2 regions of the Streptomyces sp. CA-251247 genome follow, and region 2 is predicted to be linked to the other one. Evidence: predicted binding sites of a transcription regulator. Region 2 holds the regulator's gene; the other holds the start of a gene.

What was found. The regulator HspR, encoded in region 2, represses chaperone genes until heat shock. The targets are predictions, from matches to a motif close to TTGAGNNNNNNNNNCTCAA.
Positions count from the first base shown of each region.
Region 1: the regulator HspR is predicted to act here: its motif matches at 10,720-10,738, upstream of lon (endopeptidase La).

Region 1 is NZ_CP191861.1:5,495,398-5,511,023, forward strand. It holds gene ACQPWZ_RS24520 (SAV_2336 N-terminal domain-related protein) at 1-1,700, shown strand, start outside; gene ACQPWZ_RS24525 (multifunctional oxoglutarate decarboxylase/oxoglutarate dehydrogenase thiamine pyrophosphate-binding subunit/dihydrolipoyllysine-residue succinyltransferase subunit) at 1,778-5,677, opposite strand; gene ACQPWZ_RS24530 (HAMP domain-containing sensor histidine kinase) at 5,958-7,079, opposite strand; gene ACQPWZ_RS24535 (response regulator transcription factor) at 7,076-7,813, opposite strand; gene ACQPWZ_RS24540 (spermidine synthase) at 7,905-8,594, opposite strand; gene ACQPWZ_RS24545 (rhomboid-like protein) at 8,918-9,796, shown strand; gene ACQPWZ_RS24550 (protealysin inhibitor emfourin) at 9,913-10,218, opposite strand; gene lon (endopeptidase La) at 10,761-13,166, shown strand; gene ACQPWZ_RS24560 (trypsin-like serine peptidase) at 13,261-14,079, opposite strand; gene ACQPWZ_RS24565 (helix-turn-helix domain-containing protein) at 14,203-15,210, opposite strand; gene ACQPWZ_RS24570 (M4 family metallopeptidase) at 15,361-15,626, shown strand, end outside.
Region 2 is NZ_CP191861.1:4,333,701-4,349,326, forward strand. It holds gene ACQPWZ_RS19130 (Yip1 family protein) at 1-878, opposite strand, end outside; gene ACQPWZ_RS19135 (FG-GAP repeat domain-containing protein) at 1,053-2,261, opposite strand; gene ACQPWZ_RS19140 (heterodisulfide reductase-related iron-sulfur binding cluster) at 2,498-4,765, opposite strand; gene ACQPWZ_RS19145 (sugar transferase) at 4,896-5,459, opposite strand; gene dnaK (molecular chaperone DnaK) at 5,732-7,603, shown strand; gene grpE (nucleotide exchange factor GrpE) at 7,600-8,250, shown strand; gene dnaJ (molecular chaperone DnaJ) at 8,281-9,471, shown strand; gene ACQPWZ_RS19165 (heat shock protein transcriptional repressor HspR) at 9,473-9,928, shown strand; gene ACQPWZ_RS19170 (hypothetical protein) at 10,157-10,405, shown strand; gene ACQPWZ_RS19175 (hypothetical protein) at 10,552-10,782, shown strand; gene ACQPWZ_RS19180 (helix-turn-helix transcriptional regulator) at 10,835-11,827, opposite strand; gene ACQPWZ_RS19185 (LuxR C-terminal-related transcriptional regulator) at 12,002-12,238, shown strand; gene ACQPWZ_RS19190 (hypothetical protein) at 12,450-12,968, opposite strand; gene ACQPWZ_RS19195 (ABC transporter ATP-binding protein) at 13,035-14,789, opposite strand; gene lxmA (lexapeptide family class V lantibiotic) at 14,989-15,204, shown strand; gene lxmD (peptide terminal cysteine decarboxylase LxmD) at 15,306-15,626, shown strand, end outside.

The sequences.
Region 1 (15,626 bases), 1.2 Mb from region 2:
CCGCCGTGACCCCGGGGCCGACGACGGAGGGCCCCGCGGCGCTCGTCGCGAAGGCCCGCAGCTGTCTGGCCCACTTCGGCCAGTACGGCACCGTACGCGACCTGGACGCGGCGATCCGGCTGCTCGGCTCGGCGACCCAGGCGGAGCGGCGGACCGGCGAACGGGCCGCTCTCTACGGCGAACTGGCCGAGGCGCTGCTGCGGCGCTGGCTGGTGCGTCCCCTTCCGGAGGATCTGCCCGAGGCCCTGGAAGCGGCGCAGAACGCGATCTCCGGCGGGGCGCGGGCCTACCTCACGCTGGCGCAGGTCCTGGAGGCGATGGCGGAGGAGGTGTCCGCCGGACGACTCAGCCCCAAGCTGATGCCCGAGTGGGTGTGGGTGCAGGCGGGCCCGGCCGGCGACGACGCCGACCTGGTGGCCGCCGTGCTGCTGTCGACCGCCGACAGCAGTCTCGCCGAACTCACCGGCGACCCGGCGCCGTGGGACACACCGGCCGCTCTCGTGCGGGCGGCCGCGTCCGCCAGGATCCGGGTGCTGCGACGGCTGGCCGTGACCGGCGCCCCCTACGGGCTGCGCGGACCGATCGGGCCCGAGGGCTTCTTCACCGAGGCGCTGCACACCGCGCTCGGCGTCGTGGAACTGCTGCTGGAGGGCGAGCGCAGGGAGTCGGCCCTGCTGCTGCGCGGCGGGCTCCTCCTCGACCTGGCCCGCCACCACCGCGGCGAGGGGCCGGTCCCGCGCGTGGTCGGCGACCACGACCTCGCCGCCTCACGGACCTTCGCGGAACAGGCGGACGAGGACCTGCACGCGGGCATCGACGCCATCGACTGGGAGAGCGTCGAGCAGAGCGAACTGTGCCGCGCCTGGCTGGACTACGCCGACGCCATCGAGTTCGCCCACGAACACCTCGACGACGACGCCAGGCTCCGTATCCTCCAGGCCCTCGACCAGGCACGCCAGCACACCGGCCGCGACGAGGAGACCCAGGCCGACATCCTGCTGCGGATGGCCCGGGTGCTGGAGCAGCGGTATGTGTCCACCGGTGGCTGGGCCCACCGCGACTCCGCGGTGGCGGCCTGGACCGAGGCGCTGCCCCTGTTGCCGTGGCGGGACCCGAGCCGTGCGCTCGTCCTCACCTCCCTCGGCCGCCAGTTGACCGAGCGGGGCGTGGACAAGGACGCCCGGGCCGACATCCAGGCGGCCGTGCGGGCGCTGCGTGGCGCGATCGAGGAGACCCGGCCCACCGACCCCGAACTCCCGCGCCGGCGCGCCCTGCTGGGGCTCGCCTACATCGAACGGTTCCGCGCGGAGGGCACGGTCGCCGACCTCCACGAGGCGGACTGGGCGCTCGGCGCGGCGGCCCGGGCGGCGACCGACCCCGAACTCGCCGCACACGCCTGGTGGCACCGCGCGGTGGCGGCCGCCCTGCTGTCCGGACGTACGGCGTCCGCGCACCCGCTCCACCGCGACGCCGTCGCCCACGGCCGCCGGGCACTCGCCGAGGCCGGCCCGGCGCTGTTCGGCCAGTTGGTCAACGCCCAGTGGCTGCGGGCCGGCCGGCTGGAGCGCACCGCCGGTCCCGAGCGCGCTCTGGAGGAGCACCGGGCGGTGGCGGCGATGCTGGCGCGGGTCCGGCCGGCGGACGTGCCGGGTGTGGAGCCGTTCCTGCGGGAGATCGAGCGGCTCGACGACGGCGGGTAGGAACGCCGGAGGGCCCGGACCGCATCGGGTGATGCGGTCCGGGCCCTCCGATCGAAACCGGCCCGAGAGGCCTGCGGCTAGGCGTCGAAGACCTCGTCGACCAGCTGCTGCTGCTCCGCCTGATGGCGCTTGGCCGAGCCGACCGCCGGAGACGAGCCGTGCGGACGCGAGATGCGGCGCAGGCGCTCGCCGTGCGGGATGTCCGCACCGACGGCCAGGTCCAGGTGGTCGATCAGGTTCAGCGCGATGAACGGCCACGCACCCTGGTTCGCCGGCTCCTCCTGCACCCAGAGGTACTTCTCGGCGTTCGGGAACTTGGCGATCTCCGCCTGGAGCTCCTTGCCCGGCAGCGGGTACAGCCGCTCCAGACGCAGGATCGCGGTGTCCGTGACGCCGCGCTTGACCCGCTCGGCCTCCAGGTCGTAGTAGACCTTGCCGGAGCAGAAGACGACCTTGCGGACCGCGTTCGGGTCCACCGATTCGTCGCCGATCACCGGGCGGAAGCCGCCGTTGACGAACTCCTCCGCCTTCGACGCCGCGGCCTTCAGACGCAGCATCGACTTCGGCGTGAAGACGATCAGCGGCTTGTGGTGCGGGTTGTGGACCTGCCAGCGCAGCAGGTGGAAGTAGTTCGACGGCAGGGTCGGCATCGCGACCGTCATGTTGTTCTGCGCGCACATCTGGAGGAAGCGCTCGGGGCGCGCGGAGCTGTGGTCCGGGCCCTGGCCCTCGTAGCCGTGCGGCAGCAGCAGCGTGACGCCGGAGGTCTGGCCCCACTTCTGCTCGGCGGAGGAGATGAACTCGTCGACGACGGTCTGCGCGCCGTTGACGAAGTCACCGAACTGCGCCTCCCACATGACCAGCGCGTCCGGGCGGGCCAGCGAGTAGCCGTACTCGAAGCCCATCGCCGCGTACTCGCTGAGCAGCGAGTCGTAGACGTTGTAGCGGGCCTGGTCCTCGGAGAGGTAGAGCAGCGGGGTGTAGTCCTCGCCGGTCTCCTGGTCCACCAGCACCGCGTGGCGCTGGCCGAACGTGCCGCGGCGGGTGTCCTGACCGGACAGCCGGACCGTGGTGCCCTCCATCAGCAGCGAGCCGATGGCGAGCGTCTCGCCCATGCCCCAGTCGATCGTGCCGTCCTCGACCGACGCCGCACGGCGCTGCATCTGCGGCATCAGCCGCGGGTGCACGGTGACGTGGTCGGGGATGTTGACCTGGGACTCGGCGATCCGCTTCACGACCTCCTGGGAGACCGCCGTGGTGACGGCCACCGGGAACTCGGCCTGCGCGTCCGGGACATGCGCCGGGGCCGGCAGGCTGGTCGCCTCGCGGACCTCCGCGAAGACCTTCTCCAGCTGGCCCTGGAAGTCCTGGAGCGCCTGCTCCGCCTCTTCCAGCGTGATGTCGCCCCGGCCGATCAGCGACTCGGTGTAGAGCTTGCGCACCGAACGCTTCTTGTCGATCAGGTTGTACATCTGCGGGTTGGTGAATTGCGGGTTGTCGCCCTCGTTGTGACCGCGGCGGCGGTAGCAGATGAGGTCGATCACGACGTCCTTGTTGAACGTCTGGCGGAACTCGAAGGCGAGCCGCGCGACGCGGACCACGGCCTCCGGGTCGTCGCCGTTCACGTGGAAGATCGGCGCCTCGATCATGCGGGCCACGTCGGTCGCGTACATCGACGAACGCGACGACTCCGGGGCGGCGGTGAAGCCGACCTGGTTGTTGATGACGATGTGGACCGTGCCGCCGGTGCGGTAACCGCGCAGCTGCGACATGTTCAGCGTCTCGGCGACGACACCCTGGCCGGCGAAGGCCGCGTCACCGTGCAGGGCGACCGGCAGGACCGTGAAGTCCGTGCCGCCCTTGTTGATGACGTCCTGCTTGGCGCGTGCGACACCCTCCAGCACCGGGTCGACCGCCTCCAGGTGGGAGGGGTTGGCGACCAGCGAGACCTTGATCTGCTCGCCGTCCAGACCGGTGAAGGTGCCGTTGGCACCCAGGTGGTACTTCACGTCGCCGGAGCCGTGCATCGACTTCGGGTCGAGGTTGCCCTCGAACTCCCGGAAGATCTGCGCGTACGACTTGCCGACGATGTTCGCGAGCACGTTCAGCCGGCCGCGGTGGGCCATGCCGATGACGACCTCGTCCAGGCGGGACTCGGCGGCGGAGTCGATGACCGCGTCGAGCAGCGGGATGACGGACTCGCCGCCCTCCAGCGAGAACCGCTTCTGACCGACGTACTTGGTCTGCAGGAACGTCTCGAACGCCTCGGCGGCGTTGAGCCGGCGCAGGATCCGCAGCTGCTCCTCGCGCTCGGGCTTGGTGTGCCCGCGCTCGACGCGGTCCTGGATCCACTTGCGCTGCTTCGGGTCCTGGATGTGCATGAACTCGATGCCGGTGGTGCGGCAGTACGAGTCGCGCAGGACGCCGAGGATGTCGCGCAGCTTCATCATCGACTTGCCGGAGAAGCCGCCGACCGCGAACTCGCGCTCCAGGTCCCACAGCGTGAGCCCGTGCTCGGTGATGTCCAGGTCGGGGTGCTTGCGCTGGCGGTACTCCAGCGGGTCGGTGTCGGCCATGACGTGGCCGCGGACCCGGTAGGAGTGGATCAGCTCGAAGACCCGTGCGGCCTTGGTGACGTCGTCGTCGTGGCTGGCGTCGATGTCCTTGAACCAGCGGACCGGCTCGTAGGGGATGCGCAGCGCCTGGAAGATGTCGTCGTAGAAGCCCTGCTCGCCGAGCAGGAAGTTGGCGACGACCCGCAGGAACTCGCCGGAGGCGGCGCCCTGGATGACCCGGTGGTCGTACGTGCTGGTGAGGGTCATCACCTTGGAGATGCCCAGGCGGTTCAGGGTGTCCTGCGAGGTGCCCTGGAACTCGGCCGGGTAGTCCATGGAGCCGACGCCCATGATGACCGACTGTCCGGGCATCAGACGCGGCACCGAGTGGACGGTGCCGAGGCCGCCGGGGTTGGTCAGCGAGACGGTGACGCCGGTGAAGTCGTCCATCGTCAGCTTGTTGTTCCGGGCGCGGCGGACGATGTCCTCGTACGCCTGCCAGAACTCGAAGAAGTTGAGCGTCTCGGCCTTCTTGATGGCCGCGACGACCAGCTGGCGGTCGCCGTTCGGCTTCACCAGGTCGATGGCGAGGCCGAAGTTCACGTGCTCCGGCTTGACCAGGGTGGGCTTGCCGTCCTTCTCCGCGAAGGAGTGGTTCATCGACGGCATGGCCTTGAGGGCCTGCACCATCGCGTACCCGATGAGGTGGGTGAAGGAGACCTTCCCGCCCCGGGCGCGCTTGAGGTGGTTGTTGATGACGATGCGGTTGTCGAAGAGCAGCTTCACCGGGACCGCGCGCACGGACGTGGCCGTCGGCAGTTCCAGCGAGGCGTTCATGTTCTTCGCAACGGCGGCCGAGGGGCCGCGCAGCGTCACGTACTCGGGACCCGAGGGGGCCTCGGTGTCCGGTGCGGCCTTGGCGGGCTCCGCCTTGGCGGGTGCGGCCTTCGCCGGCGCGGCCTTGGCCGGAGCGGGCTGTGCCGCCTTGGCCTCGGGCGCGGCGGCCGGGGCCGCCTTCGCCGCGGGAGCGGCCTGAGCCGGTGCGGCGGGCTGCGCGGCCGGGGCCTTCGCGGCGGGTGCGGCCTGCGGAGCGGCGCTCACGCCGTTCGCGGCGGCACTGCCGGTCTGACCGGCGGTACCCGCAGCCCCCGCGGCTGCGGTACCGGGCTGCGCGGGAGCAGCGTCCGCGGCCGTGCTTCCGTCGGAGGGCTTCGCCGCCGTGGCGGCAGAGCTGCCGCCGCCCGGCTTGTAGTCGGCGAAGAAGTCCCACCAGGCGCGGTCGACGGAATTGGGGTCCTGGAGGTACTGCTGGTAGATCTCGTCGACGAGCCACTCATTGGGCCCGAATGCGGCGGCAGGGTTCTCGCCCTGCGCGCCTTGGTCGGTCGAGATGCTCGAGTTACTGGGGGACTGAGACGACACGGCGGCAACCGCCCTCTTCCGCTTCACAAGGTGATGGACAGCGGGAATTAAGGCTACGCCTCCCCGGCCGGGAGATGCAGGCCGGGCTGGTCATCGTCGCGCAAGTCACACCGAAAGGCGGGTTTCGGGGCTGACAATGGCGGGAAACAAGCACGGTTCGAGCGCGCCGCGGGTCGATGACACCGCGGCCATGGCCCTCCGGCCCGCCGTGTGACCGGCCGCGCGGGCCCGTCCTCACAGAACAGCACGCTGAACGGCCGCTTCCGGTTCGAACCCTACGTCAACCGCGTGGCGACGGGATTCCCGGAAGGGTGACCCTGATCCGGCAGCCACGGGCGGATTCGGCCACGCCGATGCGGCCGCCGTGCAGATCCACCGCCCAGCGCGCGATGGCCAGGCCCAGACCCGTACCGCCGTCGCTGCCCTTGCCGTGCGGGGCCAGGATGCTGCCCCGGTTGAACCGCTCGAAGACCCGGTGGCGCTCCTGCTCGGGAATGCCCGGGCCCTCGTCGACCACTTCCAGGTCCAGCGACTCCGGCTGGGCGCCGCGCCGCGCCCGTACCGTCACACGGCCGTGCGGCGGCGAGTGCTTCACCGCGTTGTCGATCAGATTGGCGACGACCTGATGCAGCCGTTCGGCGTCCGCGTGCGCGGTCAGCTCGGGCGGAGAGACGTCCAGGTGGAGATGCACGTCGGTACGGGTGTGGTTGCCCGAGCCCGAGGCCACACGGCGCTGGGCGGCGGCCAGGTTGGCCTCCTTGAGCACCCCGGAGAGGTAGGGCCACACCTCGAAGCGCCGGGCCCGCAGGGGCACGACCCCGTTGTCCAGCCGGGACAGGTCCAGCAGCGTCTCGACCAGCCGGCCCAGCCGCTCGGTCTGCTTCAGCGCCGTGCGCATCGTCTCGGGATCGGCGGCGGAGACCCCGTCGACCACGTTCTCCAGGACGGCGCGCAACGCGGCGATGGGGGTCCGCAGCTCGTGCGAGACATTGGCGACCAGCTCCTTGCGGTGCCGGTCCACCGCCTCCAGGTCGTCCGCCATGCGGTTGATCGTCGAGGCGAGGTCGCCGAGCTCGTCACGGCGGTCGGCGCCGCTCACCCGGCGCGTGTAGTCACCGTGCGATATGCCCTTGGCCACGGTGTTCATCTCGTCCAGCGGCGCGGTCAGGCCGTGCGCCACGAACTGGGTGATCAGCAGCGTGGCTATCACCGAGAAGACCGTGATGAAACGCAGCTCGGTCTCCGTGCGCAGGGCGACGACGAGCAGTCCCGTGGTGATGAAGACCGAGACGACGACGAGCCCGCCGAGCTTGGTCTTGATCGAGATCGACAGAGAGGCGGACCGCAGCCGGTTCAGCCGGTCGGGGCGGCCGGGCGGCTCGTCCCGGAGGCGGCGCCTCATGGGGCAGGCGTCTCCAGGGCGTATCCGACGCCGTGCACCGTACGGATCCGCTCGGCGCCGATCTTCCGGCGCAGCGCCTTGATGTGGCTGTCGACGGTGCGGGTGCCCGAGGCGTCGGCCCAGTCCCACACCTCCGCGAGCAGCTGCTCGCGGGACAGGACGGCGCGCGGGGTGTTCGCGAGGCACACCAGCAGATCGAACTCGGTGGGCGTCAGGTGCACGTCGTCACCGCGGACACGTACGCGGCGCTGGGCGTGGTCGACCTCCAGCTCGCCGAGACGCAGGATCCCACTGCGCGGCGTCACCGCGGCGAGCGCGGCACGCTCCACCCGGCGCAGCAGCACATGCACCCGGGCCGCCAGCTCACGCATCGAGAACGGCTTCGTCATGTAGTCGTCGGCGCCGACGCCCAGCCCCACGAGCATGTCGGTCTCGTCGTCGCGGGCCGTGAGCATCAGCACCGGTACCGGGCGCTGTGCCTGGACCCGTCGGCAGACCTCGAGACCGTCGAAGCCCGGAAGCATCACGTCGAGGACCATCAGGTCGGGCTGCCAGGCCTCGGCCGCGTCGACGGCGGCCGGGCCGTCGGAGGCCGTCTGGACGAGAAAGCCCTCGGCCCGCAACCTGGCGGCGATGGCGTCCACGATGGTCGAGTCGTCCTCGACCACCAGCACCCGGCGCTGAGCGCCTGGCGTGGCCGCGACGCCGTTGTGCGTGGTGTGTGTCTGCTCCATCGCCCGCCCCTGTACGCGTTCTCGCGAGTTGCATCTGGTTATTTGATCCGGTGTGTAGGTGAGCAGCGTAAAGGCAGTCACGGCGTCCCGGCTACGCAGGGCTAACGGCGAGATGGACCACGTCAGGTACGCCTCGGGCAAGGCGGATCTCTTCGGTTCTTACCCCGGTGAATCCGGCATTCCGCAACGCATCCTCAAAAGCCGGAGAAGGCTGGGCCGACCACACGGCCAGTACTCCGCCGGGCGTCAACCGGGCCTGGCAGGCGGCGAGTCCGTCCGGGGAGTAGAGGTTCTCGTTGTCGTCGGTGACGGTCCAGTCGGGTCCGTTGTCGATGTCCAGGCACAGGGCGTCGTAGTGATCGGCGGACTCACGCAGATGTGTGAGGAGGTCCGTGTGCAGGATCACGCAACGGGGATCGCCGAGTGCCTCGCCGGAGATCCGGGCGAGCGGTCCCGTGCGGTGCCAGTCGATGACCGCCTGCTCGCGCTCGACCACCGTGATCCGGCGCCAGCGGGGGTCGGCGGCGGCGTGGGCCAGCGAGAAGCCGACCCCGAGTCCGCCGATGAGCAGGGCGGACGGATGTTTGCCGTTGGCGGTGAGTGTCTCGCTCGCCGCGTCCACCAGCAGCCGTTCGGAGCGCCCGTCGGAGGTGTCCATCAGGAAGCAACCGTTGGCGATGATCTCGTGGTGCTCACCGCGCTGCCGCAGCACGATCTCCCCGTAGGGCCCCTCGCGCCGGTCGAGGGTGACGGGAGTTTCGGCGTCGGCGTGCAGCGGCATGGCAGTACCTCCGGATGGCTGGCCGTCGATGGCGTCGACCATGCTTGCGGGACGGCGCGACCGGAACAAACCGATATTCCGGAGCGCGGGCCCGAGGGGCTTCTGCCCCGGGGCGGCGTCCGCACGCGTGCCGCGTTCGCGCCGACGGCGAACACGAGCGGCACGGCGGGATCCGGCGGCCCGGTGTGCGGTCCGGGCGTCCCGCCCGCGACGCACGGACGAGGGCGGAGGTTGCCTCGTGTGGCGTACGTCATAGACGCGGGTCACGCTGATCGCATTGGGTGGGGTTTTGTTCGGGGGCTTGGCGAAAGGGGCCTCACGCCGTGCACCAGCACACGAAGGGCGACCGGACCAGGCGCGACCGGACCACCGCGGGCGACGGAGCCCCGCGCGCCCGCACCACACCGGACCCGGCTCATGAAGGCCGTACCGATCCGGTGCTCAGGGAGCAGGCCGCGCTCACGGAGCTGCTCCCCGCGATCCCGGCGCAGCGGACCGGGCCCGTACGCGCCGCACAGCCTCACGCCGTGTCCTTTCCGGCCGCCGGCGCCCCGCGGGCGCCCTGGTGGCGGCAGGCTCTGCGGCTGCTGCCCACACCGGCCGGCACCCCCTTCACCTTCGGGTACCTCCTCGTCCTGCTCGCGACCTCCCTGTTCGCCCGCTACGGGGACCCCGCCACCGTCTCCTCGCTGCTGCACGGATCCAGCACCGATGTCGCCCATCTGGCGGACAGGCCGCTGCTGGTTCTCGGCGCGAGCGCGCTGTGGATCGCCGGCGGTCCGGCGTCTGGGTACGCCATCACCTTCGTCGTCGTGCTGACCGCGCTGGAACGCCGCATCGGCGGTCCGCGCACCGCTCTCGTCTTTCTCGTCGGCCATGTCGGCGCGACGCTGGCGACCGAGGTCCCGGTCGGTATATCCGTGGCCGCCGGTCATCTGCCCGCCACCTCGCTGCACCGCCTCGACTACGGCATCAGCTTCGGGCTGATGGCCGCCATCGGGGCGCTCGCCGGACTGCTGAGCCCCGTTCTGCGGGTCACGGTCCTCGGCTTCGTCGCGATGATGCTTCTCCAGGACCTGCTGGCCTTCACGGACCCCCTCACCGACTGGGGCCATCCGCTGGCCCTGCTCGCCGGTCTCGCCTGCTGGCCCGCCGTCCGCCGCTGGGCACGCACCGCGAGCCGTATGCCGGACCCGGTCTGATCCGCGCCCGTACGCCGGTCCCGGTCTGATCCGCGCCCGTACGCCGGTCGTGGCATACGGACCCGGTCTGATCCGGGCCGTACTCCGGTCGTGGCATGCGGACCCGGACGCCGGCCCTACCGCTCGGGCAGGGCCGCGATCACCTCGCGCAGCCGCGGCACCTCCGCGGTGTCGTCCGTCGTGACCGTGTGGCCTGCGTGGGTGATCCGGTAGGTGAATCCGTCCATGACGGGGCTCCCGGTCGCCGTGCTCGGCAGCCGGGCGAAATCGGCCCTCTTCAGGGCCCCGCGCAGCTCGGCCAGCTCAGCCGGGCTCATCCGGCCGGAACGTTCCGCCCCGGTCTTCGACGTGGTCGTGTAGGTGCCGTCCTCGCGGACCACGAGCCGGTTGTGCACACCGGCGATCCCGCCCGTGACCGTCATCGCGACCAGCTGCCGTCCGGCGGCCGGGGGAGGCGGGGCGGTCCCCGACGAAGCGGGCGGCGATGAGGGCTGCGGAGGTGGAGAGGTCTGCGGGGGAGGGTTCGGCGCAGAAGAAGATGACGGCGGTGAGGCGGAAGAGGCCGAAGAGGCCGGCGAACTCTGCGGGCCACCCGTGCCGTCCTCGGCGCCCGAGTCCCCGCCCTGCCCGCACCCCGCCGCGAGGGCCATGAGGAACACCGCCACCACTGCCCCCGCCGTGCCGCGCCCGAGACGTGTCATCGGCCGCACACCTCCCTCGGATCGCTCCGCCGGCGTCCGGTGCTCCGCTCAGGAGGGCTGAGCTCCGGCCGTGGTCCCGTCGCCGCAGTATGGGCGACCGGGCGGTCCCGCCGAGGGCGATTCGGCCGAGCGGCCCCCTGCCGGCCCACCGGTCTCTCCCACCGGGAGGGCTGATCGCTGAGAGCGAACAAGGGCCGGGGAACATCTGCGGCCCCTCATGCATTGAGTCGACATAGCTCAACTTCACTGCCTAAGGGGAGATCATGGCTTCGACGTCCACACCACTCACCCTGCCCGTGCTGCCGCTCGATGACGAGGTCGTGCTGCCCGGAATGGTGGTGCCTCTGGACCTTTCCGACACCGATGTACGAGCCGCGGTGGAGGCCGCACAGGCCGCCGCCCGCTCCAGTGGGGCAAGCAAGCCGCAGGTGCTTCTTGTTCCTCGGATCGACGGCCAGTACGCCGCCACCGGCGTGCTCGGCACGGTCGAACAGGTCGGCCGGCTCTCCGACGGCGACCCCGGTGCCCTGATCCGCGGCCGCGGCCGCGTGAAGATCGGCGCGGGCACCACCGGCCCCGGCGCCGCTCTGTGGATCGAGGGCACCCGGATCGAGGAGACCGTTCCCGACCCGCTGCCCGGACAGGTCACCGACCTGGTCAAGGAATACAAGGCTCTCGCCACCGACTGGCTGAAGAAGCGCGGCGCCTGGCAGGTCGTGGACCGTGTCCAGCAGATCGACGACGTCTCGCAGCTCGCGGACAATTCCGGCTACTCACCTTTCCTGACCACGGCCCAGAAGATCGAACTGCTCGACACCGCCGACCCGGTGGCCCGCCTCAAGCTCGCCACCGAGCAGCTGCGCGAGCACCTGGCCGAGCAGGATGTCGCCGAGTCCATCGCCAAGGACGTCCAGGAGGGCGTCGACAAGCAGCAGCGCGAGTTCCTGCTGCGCCGGCAGCTCGAAGCCGTGCGCAAGGAGCTGCGTGAGCTCGACGGCGACGGCGCCGAGGACGAGTCCGACGACTACCGGGCCCGTGTCGAGGCCGCCGATCTGCCCGAGAAGGTCCGCGAAGCGGCCCTCAAGGAGGTCGAGAAGCTGGAGCGGTCCAGCGACCAGAGCCCCGAGGGCTCCTGGATCCGCACTTGGCTCGACACCGTGCTCGAACTGCCGTGGAACGAGACGACCGAGGACGCGTACGACATCCAGGGCGCCAAGGCGATCCTGGACGGCGAACACGCGGGTCTTCAGGACGTCAAGGAGCGGATCACCGAATACCTGGCGGTGCGCAAGCGGCGTGCCGACCGAGGCCTCGGTGTGGTCGGCGGACGGCGCGGAGGCGCGGTCCTGGCACTCGTCGGCCCGCCCGGCGTCGGCAAGACGTCGCTCGGCGAGTCCGTCGCACACGCGATGGGACGCAAGTTCGTCCGGGTCGCGCTCGGCGGCGTACGCGACGAGGCCGAGATCCGCGGTCACCGGCGCACCTACGTGGGCGCGCTGCCCGGCCGGATCGTCCGGGCCATCAAGGAGGCCGGGTCGATGAACCCGGTGGTCCTGCTGGACGAGATCGACAAGGTCGGCTCTGACTTCCGGGGCGACCCGGCGGCCGCGCTGCTCGAAGTCCTGGACCCGGCGCAGAACCACACGTTCCGCGACCACTACCTGGAGGTCGAACTCGACCTGTCCGACGTGGTGTTCCTCGCCACGGCGAACGTCCTGGAGGCCATCCCGGAGGCCCTGCTCGACCGTATGGAGCTGGTCCGGCTGGACGGCTACACCGAGGACGAGAAGGTCGTCATCGCCAGGGACCACCTGCTGCCGCGTCAGCTGGAGCGGGCGGGCCTGGAGCCCGGCGAGGTCGTCCTGGAGGACTCGGCACTGCGCAAGCTGGCCGCCGAGTACACCCGTGAGGCCGGCGTGCGGAACCTGGAGCGTTCGGTGGCCAGGCTGCTGCGCAAGGTGGCGGCCCAGCACGAACTGGGTGAGCGGGAACTGCCGTTCACCGTCGGTTCCGAGCAGCTGCGCGCACTGGTCGGACGGCCGCACCACGTGCCCGAGTCCGCGCAGGACCCGGCCGAGCGCCGTACCGCGGTGCCCGGTGTCGCCACCGGTCTCGCCGTCACCGGCGCGGGCGGCGACGTGCTCTTCGTCGAGGCGTCGCTGGCCGACCCGGAGACGGGCGGCTCGGGACTGACCCTGACCGGTCAGCTCGGTGACGTGATGAAGGAGTCGGCGCAGATCGCGCTGAGCTTCCTGCGCTCGCACGGCGCCGAACTGGAACTGCCGGTCGCCGACCTGAAGGACCGGGGTGTGCACATCCACTTCCCGGCGGGCGCGGTCCCCAAGGACGGCCCGAGTGCCGGCATCACGATGACGACGGCGCTGGCCTCGCTGCTGTCCGGACGGCTGGTGCGTACGGATGTGGCGATGACCGGTGAGGTGTCGCTGACCGGACGGGTGCTGCCGATCGGCGGTCTGAAGCAGAAGCTGCTGGCCGCTCACCGGGCGGGTACCACGACGGTCGTGATCCCGAAGCGGAACGAGGCCGACCTGGACGACGTCCCGGCCGAGATCCTCGAGAAGCTGGAGGTGCACCCGGTGACGGATGTCCGCCAGGTGCTGGAGATCGCGCTGGCCCCGGCGGAGGTCGCCGTGTCCGCGGCGGCCTGACGGAAGCCCGGTGACGCGAGAGCCCCGGGCGGAGGGAACACCCCTCCGCCCGGGGCTCCGTGCTGTCCGCCCGGCAAGATCCAAACGCGAGGCCCTAGGCCTTCGCCGCCTTGTCGTACAGCCTGCGCGCATCCGCGGTGAAGCGGACCGCCGTCGACTCGCGGTCCGTCTGTCCGCCGCTGGTCACGCCGATGATCCGGCCCGGGTGCTCGGCGTTGCGGTAGTCGGCGAGCCAGGGGCCGCCGCTCGTGCCGTCCCAGAAACCGGCACACTCCATCAGCAGCGACACGTCCAGCTCCGGGTCCTGCCGGGTGTCGGTGGTGCAGGAGATGGGCCGGTTCTGCGGGTTGTGCTCCGCGTTGGGGTAACCGACGACCGTCACCCGGCGTTCGGCCGAGGAGGCCCAGTCGGCGGGGGTGCCGCCCACGACGTCCTGGACGTCGCGGCCCTTCGCATCGGGTTCGAGCGTGAGGAAGGCGTAGTCGACGGCATCCGAGGCGTCGGTGTTCCTGCGCCAGCGGTCGTCGACCTGGATGGCGCGGACCTTCCACCGTCCGTAGGGCGCCTTGCCGTTGCCCGGGCCGGCGAAGCCGGGGGCGAAGGTGACGTTCTCCATGTAGCTGCCGTACTCGAAGACGCAGTGGGCCGCGGTGGCGACGACATTGCCCCGCGGGCTGTCCACGACGCTCGCGGAGCAGTAGTGCACGCCGTCCTCGTCGAGCAGCACTCCGGCGGAGGCCGGCCCGGCGAACGGCGCCGCCGACGACTGCGGCGAGGGTCCCGGCGGCAGGGGCGAGCGGCCGCCACCCGTGTCGGGAGTGGCCGAGACCGGACCACCGCACGCCGTGACGGCCGTGAGCAGCGCGACGGCCGGCCACCTCGGCAGTCTCTTCGGGAGAGCGAACCACGTCATCAGGCCATCTTGCCCGCCGACGGCGGTGAGTCCAGTGATCACGGCAGAGCCGGCGATCACACTCCATGAGCGCCTCTCCACGAGTGCCTCTCCACGCGGCGGTCCGCGCCGGCCCCGGCTCCGTCAGTCCAGCCAGCCCCGCAGCGTCGCCTGCGCGCCCGCCTGGAAGCGGGTCTCCGCGCCCAGCGTCGCCAGTAAATGGCTGATTCTGCGGCGGGCGGTGTGCACATGGACCCCGAGCCGGCGGGCGATCGCCTCGTCCTTGAGGCCGGCCGCGAGCAGACCGAGCAGTTCCTTCTGTGCCTTCGGGAGCGCGCAGTCCTCGCCGTCCGGGCCGCCGAGGGGCGTGGCGCGTTCCCAGACCGTCTCGAAGAGGGGGACCAGCGCGTTGTGCAGAAGGGCGTCGCCGATGACCAGGGCGGTGGCCCTCGGGTCCGCCGCGTCGGTCGGCGGGAGCAGGGTGATCCGGCGGTCCACACAGATCAGTTTGGTGGGGACGGCGGTCGTGACCCGGGCCCGCAGTCCCCGTTCGACCAGACCGGCCACCGAGCCCATCCGGCCCGGTGTCGCGAGTCCGTCCCGGTCCAGGACGGTCCGTACCTCGATCCCGCGGTCGAGGAGTGCTTCGATACCGAGCCCGGCCTGCCCGGCACTGCCGTCGCGCGGGCCCTTCACATACGGCGGGCGGTCGAGGATCGCGACCTCGCGCTCCGCCGACGCCAGCAGGTACTCCGCCCGTTCGCCGATCGCCCGCGGTCCCGTCACCACTTCGATCCCGCCCTCCGGGGCGGTGGGTGAGCCGGACATCAGCCGTCCGGCGATCCGGTCCGCGGTCATGCGTAATCGCTCCAGCTCGGCCGAGCGCAGATGCAGTTCGGCCTGGCGGCGGTGGATGAGCGTACGGATCGCGGCGGCGGGCGCCGCCGGATGCGGCAGCGCGCCGTCCCCGTCGGCCGGGACGGCCAGTCCGTGCTCGACGAGGTGCCCGAGCGCCAGGTCGAGACGGTCGCGTGGCAGTCCCAGGAGACGGGCCAGCTCCTCCGCTTGGAGTCCCCGTTCCTTGAGCAGTGCTTCGTAGGTGCGTTCCTCGGCGGCCCCCAGGCCGAGGGTCTGCAGTTCCCCCTCGCTCATGCATCGGATTCTCACCTTGTCTTCACGGACCACACAAGTGTGCGTGTCCACTTGTCAACACGTCGACCACATTGATCGGTTGGCGCCTCACAGGTTGCATGGCCATGACCACCTTTACGGCTTGACCAGCACGTGGGAGGGGTACGAACTGTGCGCAAGGCCAGAACAAGCACACGGAGACCGGGAGTTACCAGGGGGACCGGTCTCGCCGCGCTGCTCGGCGCGGCAGGGCTGCTGCTGACGGCGGTACCGGCTCAGGCGGCCACCCCGCCGGTGGCCGCACCGCCCGCCGACGTCCTGCCGGGGGCAGGAACGGCCACCCCGTCGCTCGTCGACGGCATCAGGGAGGCGGCGGACGCCAAGGCGAGCCCCGCGGACGCGGCCCGTGGCCATCTGGACGCCAAGGAGAGCCGCTA
Region 2 (15,626 bases):
ATCGTGCCCAGCTTGATGATCGAGAGCAGCGCGATCAGCTGGATCGCCGACGCCCCCAGCGCCTTCGGCCACGGCAGGTCGTGCGACTTGCTCACCATCGAGGTGAACAGGGCCGCCGCCGCGAGCCAGGTCGCCCAGCCGAGGATCTGGACCAGGGAGTTCTCGCCGCCCAGGAAGAGGGCGAAGACCAGCCGTGGGGCATCCGTGATGGACATGATCAGCATGGAGAGGCCGACCGTCGGCTGCCAGGCGCCGTCGCCGCCGAGCTGGCGGGCGAGGGTGTGGGTCACGGCGCCGAGGATCAGGCCGCCGATCACGAACGCGACGGCCGTGGTCAGGACGTACGGGATCGCCGTGGAGATCGTCGCGTTGATGGTCTCTTCGCGGGCCTTGTCGAAGCCGAAGATCGCGAGCATGCCGTAGAGGAACGTGACGACGATCGCCGGGCCCCAGACCGCGTAGTCGCGCATCTGGAAGAACGTCGCTCCCGGGCGCAGCACGATGCCGCTCAGCAGCTGCTTCCAGTGCAGCCGCGGACCCGAGGGGGCGGCGGGGGTGTTGCCCGCCTGGTAGGTCGCGCCGTGGCCGTACGGGTCCTCGTTGACGCTGAACGCCTGGGTGTGACCAGGGTTGTTGGCGTACGGGTCACCCTGCGGGCCGCCCTGGTGCGGGTGCTGCTGGTACGGGTCGCCGAAGTACTCCGGCTCGCCGTACGGTCCCTGCTGCGCGCCGCCGCCCGCATGAGGCCACTGCGGCCGCTGCTGCTGTGCGTACGGCGGTGCCCCACGGCCTCCTCCGCCGCCGTAGGGCGGTGGTGCCTGCGGGGGTTGCTGCTGCGTGCGGTTGTCCCGGCCGCGTCCGATCCTGAATCCAGCCACGTATTCGAACGTACCCGGTCCGGCGGCGCCGGGTGGAGCGGAGCGGGATCGGGCGGGCCTTTGCTGCTGAGCTGTGACATCCCCTAAGGGAACCCCGGGGGGTCAGCCGGAAGGGCTTCGCGGACCTGCCGGGCCCCCGCGCCGGGGGCCGCCGCAGAGCCCCTGCAGGGGGCCTCAGCGCAGGAAGACCGACGTACTGAAGGTGATCACCGGCTTCGTGCGCCCCGCCGTGTACAGCGCCACCACGTCCGTCCGCCCGCCCCGGTACGTCGTCCGCGTCACCAGGTCGGGGCGCTTGTCCCCGTCGAAGTCGGCCGTGCGCAGCAGTTCCGTGATCGGAGCCCCGCCCGCCGGGGACGCCGGGGATTCCGGCAGCGGCAGGGGCTCGGTGCGGTACGGGCCGCCCGCGCGGCCGGGGCCGTCCGGGCCGCCCAGCAGGAGGGTGCCCTCGGCCGCCGTACCGGGCCGGGGCGCGCGGGCAAAGACCACGAGGTCGTCGTAACCGTCGGCGTCGGTGTCGGGGCCCGTGGGCGGGGCGGACAGGGCCGGACCTGCCACGGAGACGGTCGCTCCGGCCGCGCGCGGGGCGCCGGTACGGGAGAAGGGACCGCGCAGGAAGCCGACCTGGAAGCCGGCCCCGCGCGCGGAGGCGGTGACCGCCAGATCCGGGCTGCCGTCGCCGTCGAAGTCGCCGCAGACGGGGTGGTCCGGCGGTGCGTCGCCGAGGCGCGCCTGCTCGGGGATGTGCAGCGCGACCGGCGTGCCGGACAGGCCGGTGGGGGAGCCGAAGAGCAGGTGGAGCGCCGCGGGCGGGCGGTCGGTGCCGTCGTACGGAGGGGTGTCCGTGGCGATGACCAGGTCCGCGAAGCCGTCCCCGTCGAGGTCGCACGAGGCAGCGGCCTCGAAGGCGGCGGGGGGCCTGCCCGGGACGGCGGTGGCGTGGGCGCGCGGGGTGAGGAGGCGGCGTACGGCGGGGTCGAGGGCGTGCGGGCCTGCGGTGCCGTAGACGATGCCGATGCCCGCGTCGTCGGGGGCGCCGCCGTTGCTCCTGCCGTCGGCGCGGCTCTCGCCGGGCGCCACGACGAGGTCGTTCAGGACGAGGTCGCGGTGGCCGTCGCCGTTGAAGTCGTCGGGGAGGCGGCTTCCTCTGCCGCGGGGGACCGGGAGCAGGTCGCCCGCCGTCCGCCCGGCGGGGGGCGGGGCGTCACCGTTCTTGGCCCCCGCCCCAGCACCCACCCCGGCACTGGTCGGGTCGGCCGGCTCCGCCGCGGAGGTACACCCGGACGTCCAGCCCGCCACCAGCAGGACGCAGAGGCCGAGCGCGCCGAGCGCGGACGTCCTGTGCGCGCCGGAGGGCCGGTGCGTCCTGCGTGTCCCGGTCACCGTCCCACCGCCCCGTGCGTCCGCACAGCCAACCGCCCCGTTCGTTCCGTACGCCTCGGCTTCGCCCTGCCGCCCCATGATGCTCGTCCGGCCCCGCCCCCACGCCCGCGGAACACCCACGAACACGAAGAAGCGGCCGGTTCTGCCCCCGAGGCAGATCCGGCCGCTTCCTTCACCCGTGGGCGCCGCGGCACCCAGCGTGCGCACCCGTCGTGTGCGCCTGTCGCGTGTGCCTGCTACTTCACCGGTTCCGGCTCCGGTGCGTCCTCCGGCTCCTCGGACGCCGCCGGGTCGGCCGGTGTCCTGACGGAGTCGAGGAGGAGTTGCGCGACGTCGACGACCTGGAGGCCTTCCTTCGCCTTGCCGTCGTTCTTCTTGCCGTTGACGGAGTCGGTGAGCATGACGAGGCAGAAGGGGCAGGCGGTGGAGACGATGTCCGGGTTGAGGGACAGCGCCTCGTCCACGCGCTCGGTGTTGATGCGCTTGCCGATCCGCTCCTCCATCCACATCCGCGCACCGCCGGCGCCGCAGCAGAAGCCACGCTCCTTGTGGCGGTGCATCTCCTGCTGGCGCAGGCCCGGGACGGCGGACATGATCTCGCGCGGCGGCGTGTAGACCTTGTTGTGGCGGCCCAGGTAGCAGGGGTCGTGGTAGGTGATGAGGCCCTCGACCGGGGTCACCGGGATCAGCTTGCCCTCGTCGATGAGGTGCTGGAGCAGCTGCGTGTGATGGATGACCTCGAACTCGCCGCCCAGCTGCGGGTACTCGTTCGCGATCGTGTTGAAGCAGTGCGGGCAGGTCGCGACGATCTTCTTCGAAGCCTTGGGCTTCTTCGTCGACTCGTCCTCGTCGTCCTCGCCGAACGCCATGTTCAGCATCGCGACGTTCTCCTGGCCGAGCTGCTGGAACAGCGGCTCGTTGCCGAGGCGGCGGGCCGAGTCACCGGTGCACTTCTCGTCGCCGCCCATGATCGCGAACGTGACGCCCGCCATGTGCAGCAGCTCCGCGAAGGCCTTGGTGGTCTTCTTGGCCCGGTCCTCCAGGGCGCCGGCGCAGCCGACCCAGTACAGGTACTCGACCTCGGTGAGGTCCTCGACGTCCTGTCCGACGATCGGGACCTCGAAGTCGACCTCCTTGGTCCACTCCACGCGCTGCTTCTTGGCCAGCCCCCAGGGGTTGCCCTTCTTCTCCAGGTTCTTGAGCATCGTGCCCGCCTCGGACGGGAACGCGGACTCGATCATCACCTGGTAGCGGCGCATGTCGACGATGTGGTCGATGTGCTCGATGTCGACCGGGCACTGTTCCACGCACGCACCGCAGGTGGTGCAGGACCACAGCACGTCCGGGTCGATGACGCCGTTCTCCTCGAGCGTGCCGATCAACGGCCGTTCGGCCTCGGCGAGGGCGGCCGCGGGAACGTCCTTCAGCTGCTCCTCGGAGGCCTTCTCCTCGCCCTCCATCGTCTTGCCGCCGCCGGCCAGCAGGTACGGGGCCTTGGCGTGCGCGTGGTCGCGCAGCGACATGATGAGCAGCTTCGGGGAGAGCGGCTTTCCGGTGTTCCAGGCGGGGCACTGCGACTGGCAGCGGCCGCACTCGGTGCACGTGGAGAAGTCGAGGATGCCCTTCCAGGAGAACTGCTCGACCTGGGAGACGCCGAACACGTCGTCCTCGCCCGGGTCCTCGAAGTCGATCTCCTTGCCGCCGCTCGTCATCGGCTGGAGCGCGCCGAGGGCGGTGGAGCCGTCGGCGTTCCGCTTGAACCAGATGTTCGGGAAGCCGAGGAAGCGGTGCCAGGCGACACCCATGTTGGTGTTGAGCGAGACCGTGATCATCCAGATCAGCGAGGTGCCGATCTTGATCATCGCGGTGAAGTAGATCAGCGTCTGGAGCGTGGAGACGCTCAGGCCTTCGAAGGCCAGGACCAGGGGGTACGAGACGAAGTACGCGGCCTCGTAGTGGTCCACGTGGTGGATCGCGCCCTCGAGCCCGCGCAGGGCGAGGATGGCGAGTCCGATGGTGAGGATGACGTACTCGACGAAGTAGGCCTGCCAGGCCTTCGAGCCGGCGAAGCGGGACTTGCGGCCCGCGCGGGAGGGCAGGTTCAGCAGCCGGATCGCCATCAGGACGACGATGCCGACGACCGTCATCAGACCGATGAACTCGATGTACATCTCGAACGGCAGGAAGCCGCCCAGGATCGGCAGGACCCAGTCGGCCTCGAAGAGCTGCCCGTACGCCTGCGCCAGTGTGGGCGGCAGGGTGAGGAAGCCGATGGCGACGAACCAGTGGGCGAAGCCCACGATCCCCCACCGGTTCATACGGGTATGGCCGAGGAACTCCTTGACCAGGGTGATCGTGCGCTGCTTGGGGTCGTCGGTCCGGCTGCCCGCAGGCACGGGCTGGCCGAGCTTCACGAACCGGTAGATCTGCGCGACGGCTCGGGCGATGAGCGCAACGCCGACCACGGTCAGAACCAACGACACGATGATCGCGGCGAGTTGCATGAGGGGGCTCCTCGGGCCTGCGAGGGTGGGAAACTATCCAGCACTACTAAGCGGTAACTTATCCAGTCCGTGCTGAGAGTACCCACTTATTCCGCCGCACTGTAGCCGGGCGGCCGGTGATCTGTGTCGCTCAGGCATGCCTCACCGGGACGCGCGGGCGGCGTCCGACGAGGGCGGCGGGCAGCGTGCGGACCATGATCGCCAGGTCGAGTCCCAGCCAGTGCTGTTCGACGTAGTGGAGGTCGAGGACGGCCTTCTCCTCCCAGGGCATGTCGGAGCGGCCGCTGACCTGCCAGAGGCCGGTGAGGCCGGGCGGCACCCCGAGGCGGGTGCGGAGCCCGCCGACGGCGGGGTCGGCGTCCTCGGGGCGCAGCGGGCGGGGCCCCACCAGCGACATCTCTCCACGGACGACATGGACCAGCTGTGGCAGCTCGTCGAGGAAGTGGCGGCGCAGGAGGCGTCCGGTGCGGGTGCCCGGGGCCGCGCGGAAGGCGAGTATGCCGAAGGGGCGGCCGGCGAGACCGATGCGCCGGTGCCGGACGAGGGCCGCCCGCCGTGAGGTCAGGGCGACCGTGACCGCGATGACGGCCATCAGTGGGGTCAGAAGAAGGAGCAGCAGCAGGCCGCCCGTCACATCCATCAGGCGTTTGGCGGACACACGCCTGACGGGCGTCAGCCGCTCGACCGGCATCATGGGCGCACACCCTTCCTCCGCTGTTGACTGGCCTTGACCGTATTTTTGCGCGTTTGGCGGTATTGCGGCTACGACTCTGGCAGACGAACGCCATTCGATCGCTGCGCCACGCGTGTGAGGCCGTTCGGCCGGGCATGCGGCACCGGTCACGGCGAAGTATGCATATAAGAGCGGGATAAAAGTTGAGTGGGGTCGACTCAGGTCTGTTGACTACGAAGACCGGGTCGTGCATCCTTGAGCCAGATCTACTCAAGTCTGCTGGAGGAATTGACATGGCACGTGCGGTCGGCATCGACCTGGGCACGACTAACTCCGTCGTCAGCGTTCTGGAGGGCGGCGAGCCCACCGTCATCACCAACGCCGAGGGTGCCAGGACCACGCCGTCCGTCGTCGCCTTCGCGAAGAACGGTGAGGTGCTGGTCGGCGAGGTGGCCAAGCGCCAGGCGGTCACCAACGTCGACAGGACCATCCGGTCGGTCAAGCGCCACATGGGCACCGACTGGAAGATCGAGCTCGACGGGAAGAACTTCAACCCGCAGCAGATGAGCGCCTTCATCCTGCAGAAGCTGAAGCGCGACGCGGAGTCCTACCTCGGCGAGAAGGTCACCGACGCGGTGATCACCGTCCCGGCGTACTTCAACGACTCCGAGCGTCAGGCGACGAAGGAGGCCGGCGAGATCGCCGGTCTGAACGTGCTGCGCATCGTCAACGAGCCCACCGCGGCCGCGCTGGCGTACGGCCTCGACAAGGACGACCAGACCATCCTGGTCTTCGACCTCGGTGGCGGCACCTTCGACGTCTCGTTGCTGGAGATCGGCGACGGCGTCGTCGAGGTGAAGGCGACCAACGGTGACAACCACCTCGGTGGTGACGACTGGGACCAGCGTGTCGTCGACTACCTGGTGAAGCAGTTCGCCAACGGTCACGGCGTGGACCTCGGCAAGGACAAGATGGCTCTCCAGCGTCTCCGCGAGGCCGCGGAGAAGGCGAAGATCGAGCTCTCGTCCTCGACCGAGACGACGATCAACCTTCCGTACATCACGGCATCGGCCGAGGGCCCGCTGCACCTGGACGAGAAGCTGACGCGCGCTCAGTTCCAGCAGCTGACCGCGGACCTGCTGGAGCGCTGCAAGACGCCGTTCCACAACGTCATCAAGGACGCGGGCATCCAGCTCTCCGAGATCGACCACGTCGTTCTCGTCGGTGGCTCGACCCGTATGCCCGCCGTCGCCGAGCTCGTCAAGGAGCTCACCGGCGGCAAGGACGCCAACAAGGGCGTGAACCCGGACGAGGTCGTCGCCATCGGCGCCGCGCTCCAGGCCGGTGTCCTCAAGGGTGAGGTCAAGGACGTCCTGCTCCTCGATGTCACCCCGCTGTCCCTCGGTATCGAGACCAAGGGCGGCATCATGACCAAGCTCATCGAGCGCAACACCACGATCCCGACCAAGCGGTCCGAGATCTTCACGACGGCCGAGGACAACCAGCCGTCGGTGCAGATCCAGGTCTACCAGGGTGAGCGCGAGATCGCGGCGTACAACAAGAAGCTCGGGATGTTCGAGCTGACCGGTCTGCCGCCGGCCCCGCGCGGGGTCCCGCAGATCGAGGTCGCCTTCGACATCGACGCCAACGGCATCATGCACGTGACCGCGAAGGACCTCGGCACGGGCAAGGAGCAGAAGATGACCGTCACCGGCGGCTCCTCGCTGCCGAAGGACGAGGTCGACCGGATGCGCCAGGAGGCCGAGCAGTACGCGGACGAGGACCACCGCCGCCGCGAGGCCGCCGAGTCCCGCAACCAGGGCGAGCAGCTCGTCTACCAGACCGAGAAGTTCCTCAAGGACAACGAGGACAAGGTCCCGGGCGATGTGAAGACCGAGGTCGAGGAGGCGCTCGGCGAGCTGAAGGAGAAGCTCAAGGGCGAGGACTCGGCCGAGATCCGCACCGCCACCGAGAAGGTCGCCGCCGTCTCGCAGAAGCTGGGCCAGGCCATGTACGCCGACGCCCAGGCCGGCCAGGCCGCCGGTGGCGCCGAGGGCGCGCAGGACGGTGCCGCGGGTCAGTCCGCGGACGCCGCCGATGACGTCGTGGACGCCGAGATCGTCGACGACGAGAAGGACTCCGGGCGTCAGGGTGGTGCCGCGTGACGGAGGAGACTCCGGGGTTCGACGAGCACGACGAGAACCCCTCCGTCCCCTCCGGCGCGACATCTGACGACGCCGCCGAGCCCGCCGAGCCCTCCGAGAAGGAGGGCCCGGCGGCCCCGGCAGGGGACGCAGCAAAGATTGCCGGTCTGACGGCTCAGCTGGACCAGGTCCGTACGGCTGCCAACGAGCGCACGGCCGACCTCCAGCGGCTCCAGGCCGAGTACCAGAACTACCGCCGTCGTGTGGAGCGCGACCGGATCACGGTCAAGGAGATCGCCACGGCGGCTCTGCTGACCGAGCTCCTGCCCGTGCTCGACGACATCGGCCGCGCCCGTGAACACGGGGAACTCGTGGGCGGGTTCAAGTCGGTCGCCGAATCTCTCGAGACGGCGGCCGCCAAGATGGGCCTGCAGCAGTTCGGCAAGGAGGGCGAGCCCTTCGACCCGACGATCCACGAGGCGCTGATGCACAGTTACGCACCGGACGTCACCGAGACCACGTGCGTCGCGGTGCTTCAGCCGGGGTATCGCATCGGCGAGCGGACCATCCGCCCCGCGCGGGTCGCGGTGGCCGAGCCCCAGCCGGGCGCGGCCCCCAAGGACGAGACGGCGAACGACGAGGAGAGCGGTGGCCCGGACGAGGGCTGACGCAATGATCGTCCGAGAGGAGGGACGTCGATGAGCACGAAGGACTTCGTCGAGAAGGACTACTACAAGGTTCTCGGCGTCCCCAAGGACGCCACCGAGGCCGAGATCAAGAAGGCGTACCGCAAGCTCGCCCGCGAGTTCCACCCGGACGCCAACAAGGGCGACACCAAGGCGGAGGAGCGCTTCAAGGAGATCTCCGAGGCCAACGACGTACTCGGCGACCCCAAGCGGCGCAAGGAGTACGACGAGGCGCGCGCCCTCTTCGGCAACGGCGGCTTCCGGGCCGGGCCCGGTGCCGCCGGCGGCAGTTTCAACTTCGACCTGGGCGACCTCTTCGGGGGCGCCCAGGGCGGGCCGCAGAGCGGCGGCGCCGGCGGTTTCGGCGGCGGCCTCGGCGACGTCTTCGGCGGGCTGTTCAACCGCGGCGCCGGCACCGGCGCGGGTACGCGGACGCAGCCCCGCCGCGGCCAGGACATCGAGTCCGAGGTGACGCTGAGCTTCACCGAGGCGGTCGACGGGGCCACGGTCCCGCTGCGGATGTCCAGTTCGGCGGCGTGCAAGGCGTGTGCGGGCACCGGCGACAAGAACGGCACACCCCGGGTGTGCCCGACCTGCGTCGGCACCGGCCAGGTCTCGCGCGGCGGCAGCGGCTCGTTCTCGCTGACCGACCCGTGTGTGGACTGCAAGGGCCGCGGGCTCATCGCGCAGGACCCCTGCGAGGTCTGCAAGGGCAGCGGGCGCGCCCGCTCCTCGCGCACCATGCAGGTCAGGATCCCCGCGGGTGTCTCCGACAGCCAGCGGATCCGGCTGCGCGGCAAGGGAGCCCCGGGCGAACGGGGCGGTCCCGCGGGCGACTTGTACGTGGTCGTACACGTCGACGCGCATCCCGTCTTCGGCCGCAAGGGCGACAACCTCACGGTCACCGTGCCCGTCACCTACACGGAGGCGGCGCTCGGCGGCGAGGTGAAGGTGCCCACCCTGGGCGGCCCGCCGGTCACGCTGAAACTGCCCGCGGGCACCCCCAACGGCCGTACGATGCGGGCCCGTGGCAAGGGAGCCGTCCGCAAGGACGGCACCCGCGGTGATCTGCTGGTCACCGTCGAGGTCGCGGTCCCCAAGGAGCTGAGCGACAAGGCGAAGGAAGCGCTGGAGGCCTACCGCGAAGCCACCGCGGAAGAGGACCCGCGGGCCGAGCTGTTCCAGGCCGCGAAGGGAGCATGAGATGGATGGCCGGAGCGGACGCAGCCGGAACCCCTATCAGCTGACCGAAGAGTCACCGGTGTATGTGATCTCGGTGGCGGCCCAGCTGTCCGGCCTGCACCCCCAGACCCTGCGTCAGTACGACCGGCTCGGTCTGGTCTCTCCCGACAGAACCCCCGGCCGGGGCAGGCGTTACTCGGCCCGCGACATCGAACTGCTGCGCACCGTCCAGCAGTTGTCGCAGGACGAAGGCATCAACCTGGCCGGTATCAAGCGCATCATCGAGCTGGAGAACCAGGTCGCGGCGCTCCAGTCCCGTGTCGCCGAGCTGGCTTCGGCGGTCGAGGGCGCGGCGGCGGCCATGCAGCAGCGTGAGGCACAGGTGCACGCCTCGTACCGGCGCGATCTCGTGCCGTACCAGGATGTGCAGCAGGCGAGCGCGCTGGTGGTGTGGCGGCCCAAGCGGACCTCCGAGTAGGGCCTTTCGGTCCGGGGCTGCCGGTCCAGGGCTTTCAGCAGGACACCCGGCGGGGCCGGAGAGCGACATGCTCTCCGGCCCCGCCGTCGTGCTGTCCGCTGGCATATAGCTGACCCCCCGGTGCAGCAAGCTGACAGCGATCTCGGTGGAGTGCGTCCGGACCCGCTGGCAGGCTGGAACTCGCCGGCAGGAAAGAGTCAGCACGCGAGGTTTGTGGGGGAATGAGCGATGAGCGTCAGCACTGTTGCCAGGAAGAGCACCACGGCTCTGATCTCGGGCGTGGCCGTGCTCGCACTGGCGGCGCCGGCCCAGGCGTTGGCCGGCCCGGCAGAGGCCGGGAACATCGGCGGTCAGGGTGTGCACGGGCAGTCGGGGAGGGCGGCCGAGGTGGCCGCGAAGCTCTGTGGGCTGCCCCTGCCGAAGCCCTTCTCCACTGTGGTGGGCAGCGTGGCGATGTGCGTCAACGGCTGGCAGTGAGGGTGCCGGTCGAGAGGGCGCGGGAGGTACCCGCCGGGCCGGAAGGGGCCGTGGGGGCAGGGGGGTTCGCGGAGACCGGCGAGCCCGCGTGGGTGGAAGGGCCTGTGGGGGCAGGGGGGTTCGCGGCAGCGGGGGGATGCACCGAGTTGCACGCCGTCCGCGTCGCCGCCGACGCGGCGCCGGGGGAGATCGCCGTCATCAGGCTCATCGGGATGCTGCCCGCGGACTGGGTCTGCGGGCAGCGGGTGGAGGAGGACCGCATCTGGTTGCGGGTCCATTCGGCGGGGGGAGCCGGAACGGATGTCGTACACGAGCGGCTCACGGCCGCGCTCAGGGAGGGATCGCCGGGATGGCGGGAGGCGGCGCCGCGCTCGTGACGCCGGCCGCCCGCCGAGGCGCCGCGTTCGTGACGCCGGCCGCCCGCCGTTGCTAGATCAGGCCCTTCTCCCGGGCCAGCAGGGCCGCGTGCGGTCTGCTGCTGGCCCCCAGGATGCGCAGCACATCGGCCACATGACGGCGGTACGTACGGACCGAGATGTCCAGGTTCCGGGCGCCCGTCTCGTCCTTGGCCACCCGGCACATCTCCTCGAGGACCTGCTGCTCGACACCGGAGAGCACGCCCGACGACGTGGACTCCGTGTCCGTGAGGGCGGGCAGATCCGTCGCGTGGTCCCAGATCTTCTCGAAGAGCGCCAGGATGTTGGAGACCAGCCCGGCCTGCTGGGTGACCAGCGCACCGCGGGCGGTGTCCACCGGATCGACGGGGACCAGCGCGGTCTGCCGGTCGTAGACGAGGATGCGCTCCGAGAGACTGTCGGCGACGCGGATCACGGCGCCCTGCACGGTCAGTTCGCGCAGATAGGCGACGGTCGGAGGATGGTCGAGCGCCTCGCGCAGCACCACGCTGCGGATGCGGACACCGCGCCGCAGACAGCGGGTGTCGAGCGGTCTGGAGTGCGCGATGTTCTCCGGGGTGAGAGCCGTGTACGGCTCGACGGAGAGGATCTCCTCGCGGGCGAAGAAGGCCAGGTCGTCGATCCGGTCGCGGAGCCTGGCGAGGACCTCCAGCCGTTCGACTCCCTGGGTCACCAGCGGGCGCGCGTCCTGCTCGGCCCGCAGCCCGGCGATCAGATGCCGGGACTGGGTGACCTGGCGGAGCTGGTCGTGGAGTTCACGCAGCCGCAGATCGGTGAGGCGGTCCACCGCGTTCTCCGGGTCGGCGGCGACGGTCCCGCCGCTCTCTCCCGTGCGCAGCAGGCTCAGCTCCGTGAGCCGCTCCAGCACCTTTTCGACTTCCTCGCGCGCTGCGTGGAGGAGGACATGGATGTCCTCGGCGGAGGTGTCCGGATTCCTCAGGAAGTGCCGGTAGACACGCTCCTCCGTGGCTGTCAGTCCGAGTATGGACAGGCTTGCGCCGCTCACTGTTGCCCCCCGTGCCGTCCTGCCGATGGCCCGGCGGGCATGGGTCAGATGCTGCGCGAGCCACCGAAGTGATCAAGGAGAGGGTAATTCAACGGTAAAGACGTTGCGAGGGCCCGGACCGGTCGATGGACGGGGGACGGTGAACGATCAATGAAGGAGGCAGCCTTGATATCAGTGACCGATCGACACGTACTGGACTTCACCCGGCTCACGGAGCGTGAGCTGGAGGTGCTGCTCCTGCTGGCGAGCGGCGAGCAGAACCGGTGGGTGGCGCGCCGGCTGGGGATCGCCGAACGCACGGTGAGGGCGCACACGACGAGCATCGTGCGGAAGCTGAATCTGAAGTCGCGCTTCGAGGCGGCGCTCGTGTCGAACCTGTACGCGGACGACATCAGGGGCGTACGCGTCTGACGGCGAGGCGAGCGCCTGCGATCGCGTGAGCGCGAACGCCGGACAGGCCGGGGATCTCCCCGCCTGTCCGGCGTTTTCGCGTCTCCGGGCGCCTGCTCGGGGACAGCCCGCCGGCCGCCGGTGCGTACGGACAGCTCCTTGCCGGAGCGCACGGACAGCTCCGCGCCGGAGCGTCCGCACAGCTCGGCGCCGTTGCGCCCGAAGTCGCCCGCTACGGAAGGGCCGTGGCCACCGCGTCGATCGCCATCATCCACATGGGCTGGGCCCCCGTGCCGAAGGCCGCCGCGAGGGCGTAGCCCACCGACGCGTCCAGCGGCTCGATCTCCGCGCCCTCGCGCCACTCCGCTATCACGCGGCCGTCGCCGTCCGAGGAGAAGTCGCCGATGTGCCGGCCGTCACGGACGAGGCGGCTGCTGGGGACGGAGTCCGGGACCAGGCGGTACGACGTACCCGCGTGGTCGACGTCCACGGCGTACGAGCGCCGGGTCAGACGGCCCTTGGACGGGGTCAGCTTCGCCGGGGTCCCGTCGATCCGCAGAGTCAGCTGCTCGGGATCACGGGTGCCGATGGCGATGTGGTCGTCCTTCTCCGAGTCCGGCGTGCGGTCGAGGGTGATCCGGGGGATCCCCTCGCCCTCGACCAGCAGGGATTCCTGGCCCTCCAGCCGGATGCGCAGCTCTCCGAAGCGGTCGTCCTGGACGGGGGCGGGTGTGGGGGCGGTGTCGTTCATGGGGGGTCCTTCGGTCCTTCAGTGTGGTCAGAACTGACGGTTCACGACAGTGTGTCGGGGTGGTGCTCAGTGGGCCGCGGCCAGTTGGGTCGCGGTGAGGTCCCGGTAGAGATCATTCCTTGCGAGCAGGTCCTGGTGCAGCCCGTGGTCGCGAACCCGGCCGCCCTCGAAGAGGATCAGCTGGTCGGCGGAGGTCACGGTGGACAGCCGGTGCGCGATGAGCAGCACCGTGCAGTCCTCGGCGGCCTGTTCGACGGTCTTGCGCAGGGCCGTCTCGCTCAGGCCGTCCAGATGCGCGGTGACCTCGTCGAGGAGGAGCACCTGGGGCCGACGCAGCAACGCGCGGGCGATGGCGAGGCGTTGGCGTTCCCCGCCCGACAGGGCGAGGCCGCGGGAGCCGATGGCGGTGTCGAGCCCGTCGGGCAGGCCCGCCACGAAGCCGTCCAGGAGCGTCTTGCGCAGCACGTCCGCGATGTCGTTCTCGCTCGCGTCGGGCGCGGAGTACAGGAGGTTCTCCCGGATCGTGCCGGCAAGCATCGGTGAGTCCTGCTCCACATAGGCGATACGGCGTCTGAGCTCGGCCCGGGTGAACGAGCGGATGTCGGTGCCGTCGAGGAGGATGCTGCCACCGTCCAGGTCGTAGAACCGCTGGATCAGGGAGAACACGGTGGTCTTCCCCGACCCGGAGGGGCCCACGATCGCCGTGACCTCGCCGGCGGGCGCGGTGAAGCTGGTGCCCACCAGCGTGGGCGTCCGTCCGGGATAGCCGAACGTCAGGTTCTCGACGGTGACCCGGGGCGGCGGGCCGACCGGGGCGGCGGGCTGTTCGTCCACGTCGTCCTCCGCCTCCATCTCGCGCACCTCCTCGATACGGGCGAGGGCGCCGAGCCCCTGCTGGAGCGCGGTCGTTCCGCCGACGAGCGAGAGCACGGGCCCGCCCAGGTTGAACAGATAGAGCAGGAAGCCGATCAGGGCCGCCAGGTCCAGGGTGCCCGTGGCGACGAGCGCGCCGCCGAACCCGATGACCGCGAGGAACGACGCCTGCACGATCAGGCCGGAGAGCACGGCGATCATGGCGTGGTAGCGGGCGCCGGTGAGTCCGGCGCGGTAGGCGCTCTCGGCGGCCGCCGTGGCGCGTTCGGTCTCCTTCGCCTCGCCGCCGTTGGCCTTCACGGTGCGGGCGGCGCCCAGCGAGCGGTCGAGGGCGGCGCCGATGTCGCCGACGGAGCGCTGTGCCTCGGTGGTGACGCGGCGGATGCGCGGCATGACCACGCCCATGGCGACGCCGATGACGAGCAGCACGCCCGAGGTGATGCCGAGCAGCGGCAGGCTGGTGATGCCCATCAGCACGATGGTGGCGAGCAGATGGATCGATCCGTCGACGAGCTGGATGAGCCCGCCGGTGGCCGCGTGCTGCACGAGCGTGGAGTCCGATGTGACGCGGGTGGTCAGGCCGCCCGGTTCGGTGCGGTCCAGCTCGCTGGTGCGCAGCCGGATCAGCCGGGAGATGAGGCCGCGGCGGACCTGGAGGACCACGCGTTCGGCAGTGCGCTCGCTCAACCAGGCCTGGGACCACATGAGTCCCACCGACAGGACCAGCAGCCCGACCAGCAGAAGGATGTCGTCGCGCAGGCTGCTGCCGGTCATCAGCTTGGTGAGAACCGACTGGATGACCATGGGCTGGGCGAGGCCGGCGGCGCTGCCCAGCAGGGTCAGCAGCAGCACCACCGAGAGGACTCCGCGGTGCGGCCGCGCATACGAGAGCAGCGCGCGCAGCGCGGGCCGCTCGGCCGGAGGCTGTTCTGCGTCAGGTGTGTTCACCCCGGTATTTCTAGTCCCTCTATATGTGCGGGGGGAATGGGCGCTTGCGGCTATGCCGTGACCGGCCATGCCCCGAGCGGCAATGCCGCAACGGTCGTTGCCGCAACAGCCAATGGTGCCGGGTCCGCGAGGTGGGCCACTATCGATCTGTCCGCAACGGATAAGCCCGAAAGGGCAGTTACCCACCGAAGGAATTCTCATGCAGAACGTTTCCGAGAAGGACCTGTTCGACGGCTACACCGCCTACACCTCGGCCGAGGAGCTGGGCCTGCACGACGGCAAGGAGGCCGCCCCGGCGTTCAGCCCCACCATCCCGTGGGCGATCCGCGCCACCATCATCACCGCCCGCTCCTCGCAGCAGTGTGCCGCCGCGCTCGGCTCCCTCGCCGCGAAGACCGTCGAGAAGAAGTGCTGATCACGCCTGCCGTGAGCTGAGCCTCGGGGTCCGGCCGGCGCGCCCGCGCTGCCGGCCGGACCCCGGCCCCGTCCCGTCCGCCGAGCCCACGAGGAGGCGTCATGGATCTTCCGGACACACGGTTCGGACGCGTACTCGTCGTCGGAACGGGAGCGCTCCAGGTGGCCTTTCTGCCCTTCTGGATCAACTGGCTGAACAATTCCCTTCCCGATACGGAGATACGGGTCGCGCTCACCCGGTCCGCATGCCGTTTCGTTTCCCGGGACGCCGTGTCCGTACTGTCCAAAAGGGATGTCGTCGTCGACGACTGGAACGAATTCTCCGGGCCGAATGTCCCGCACGTGGACATCGCGGGCTGGGCCGATCTCGTCCTGGTGCATCCCGCCACCCTGAATTTCGTGAGCAGGTTCGCGCTCGGCGCC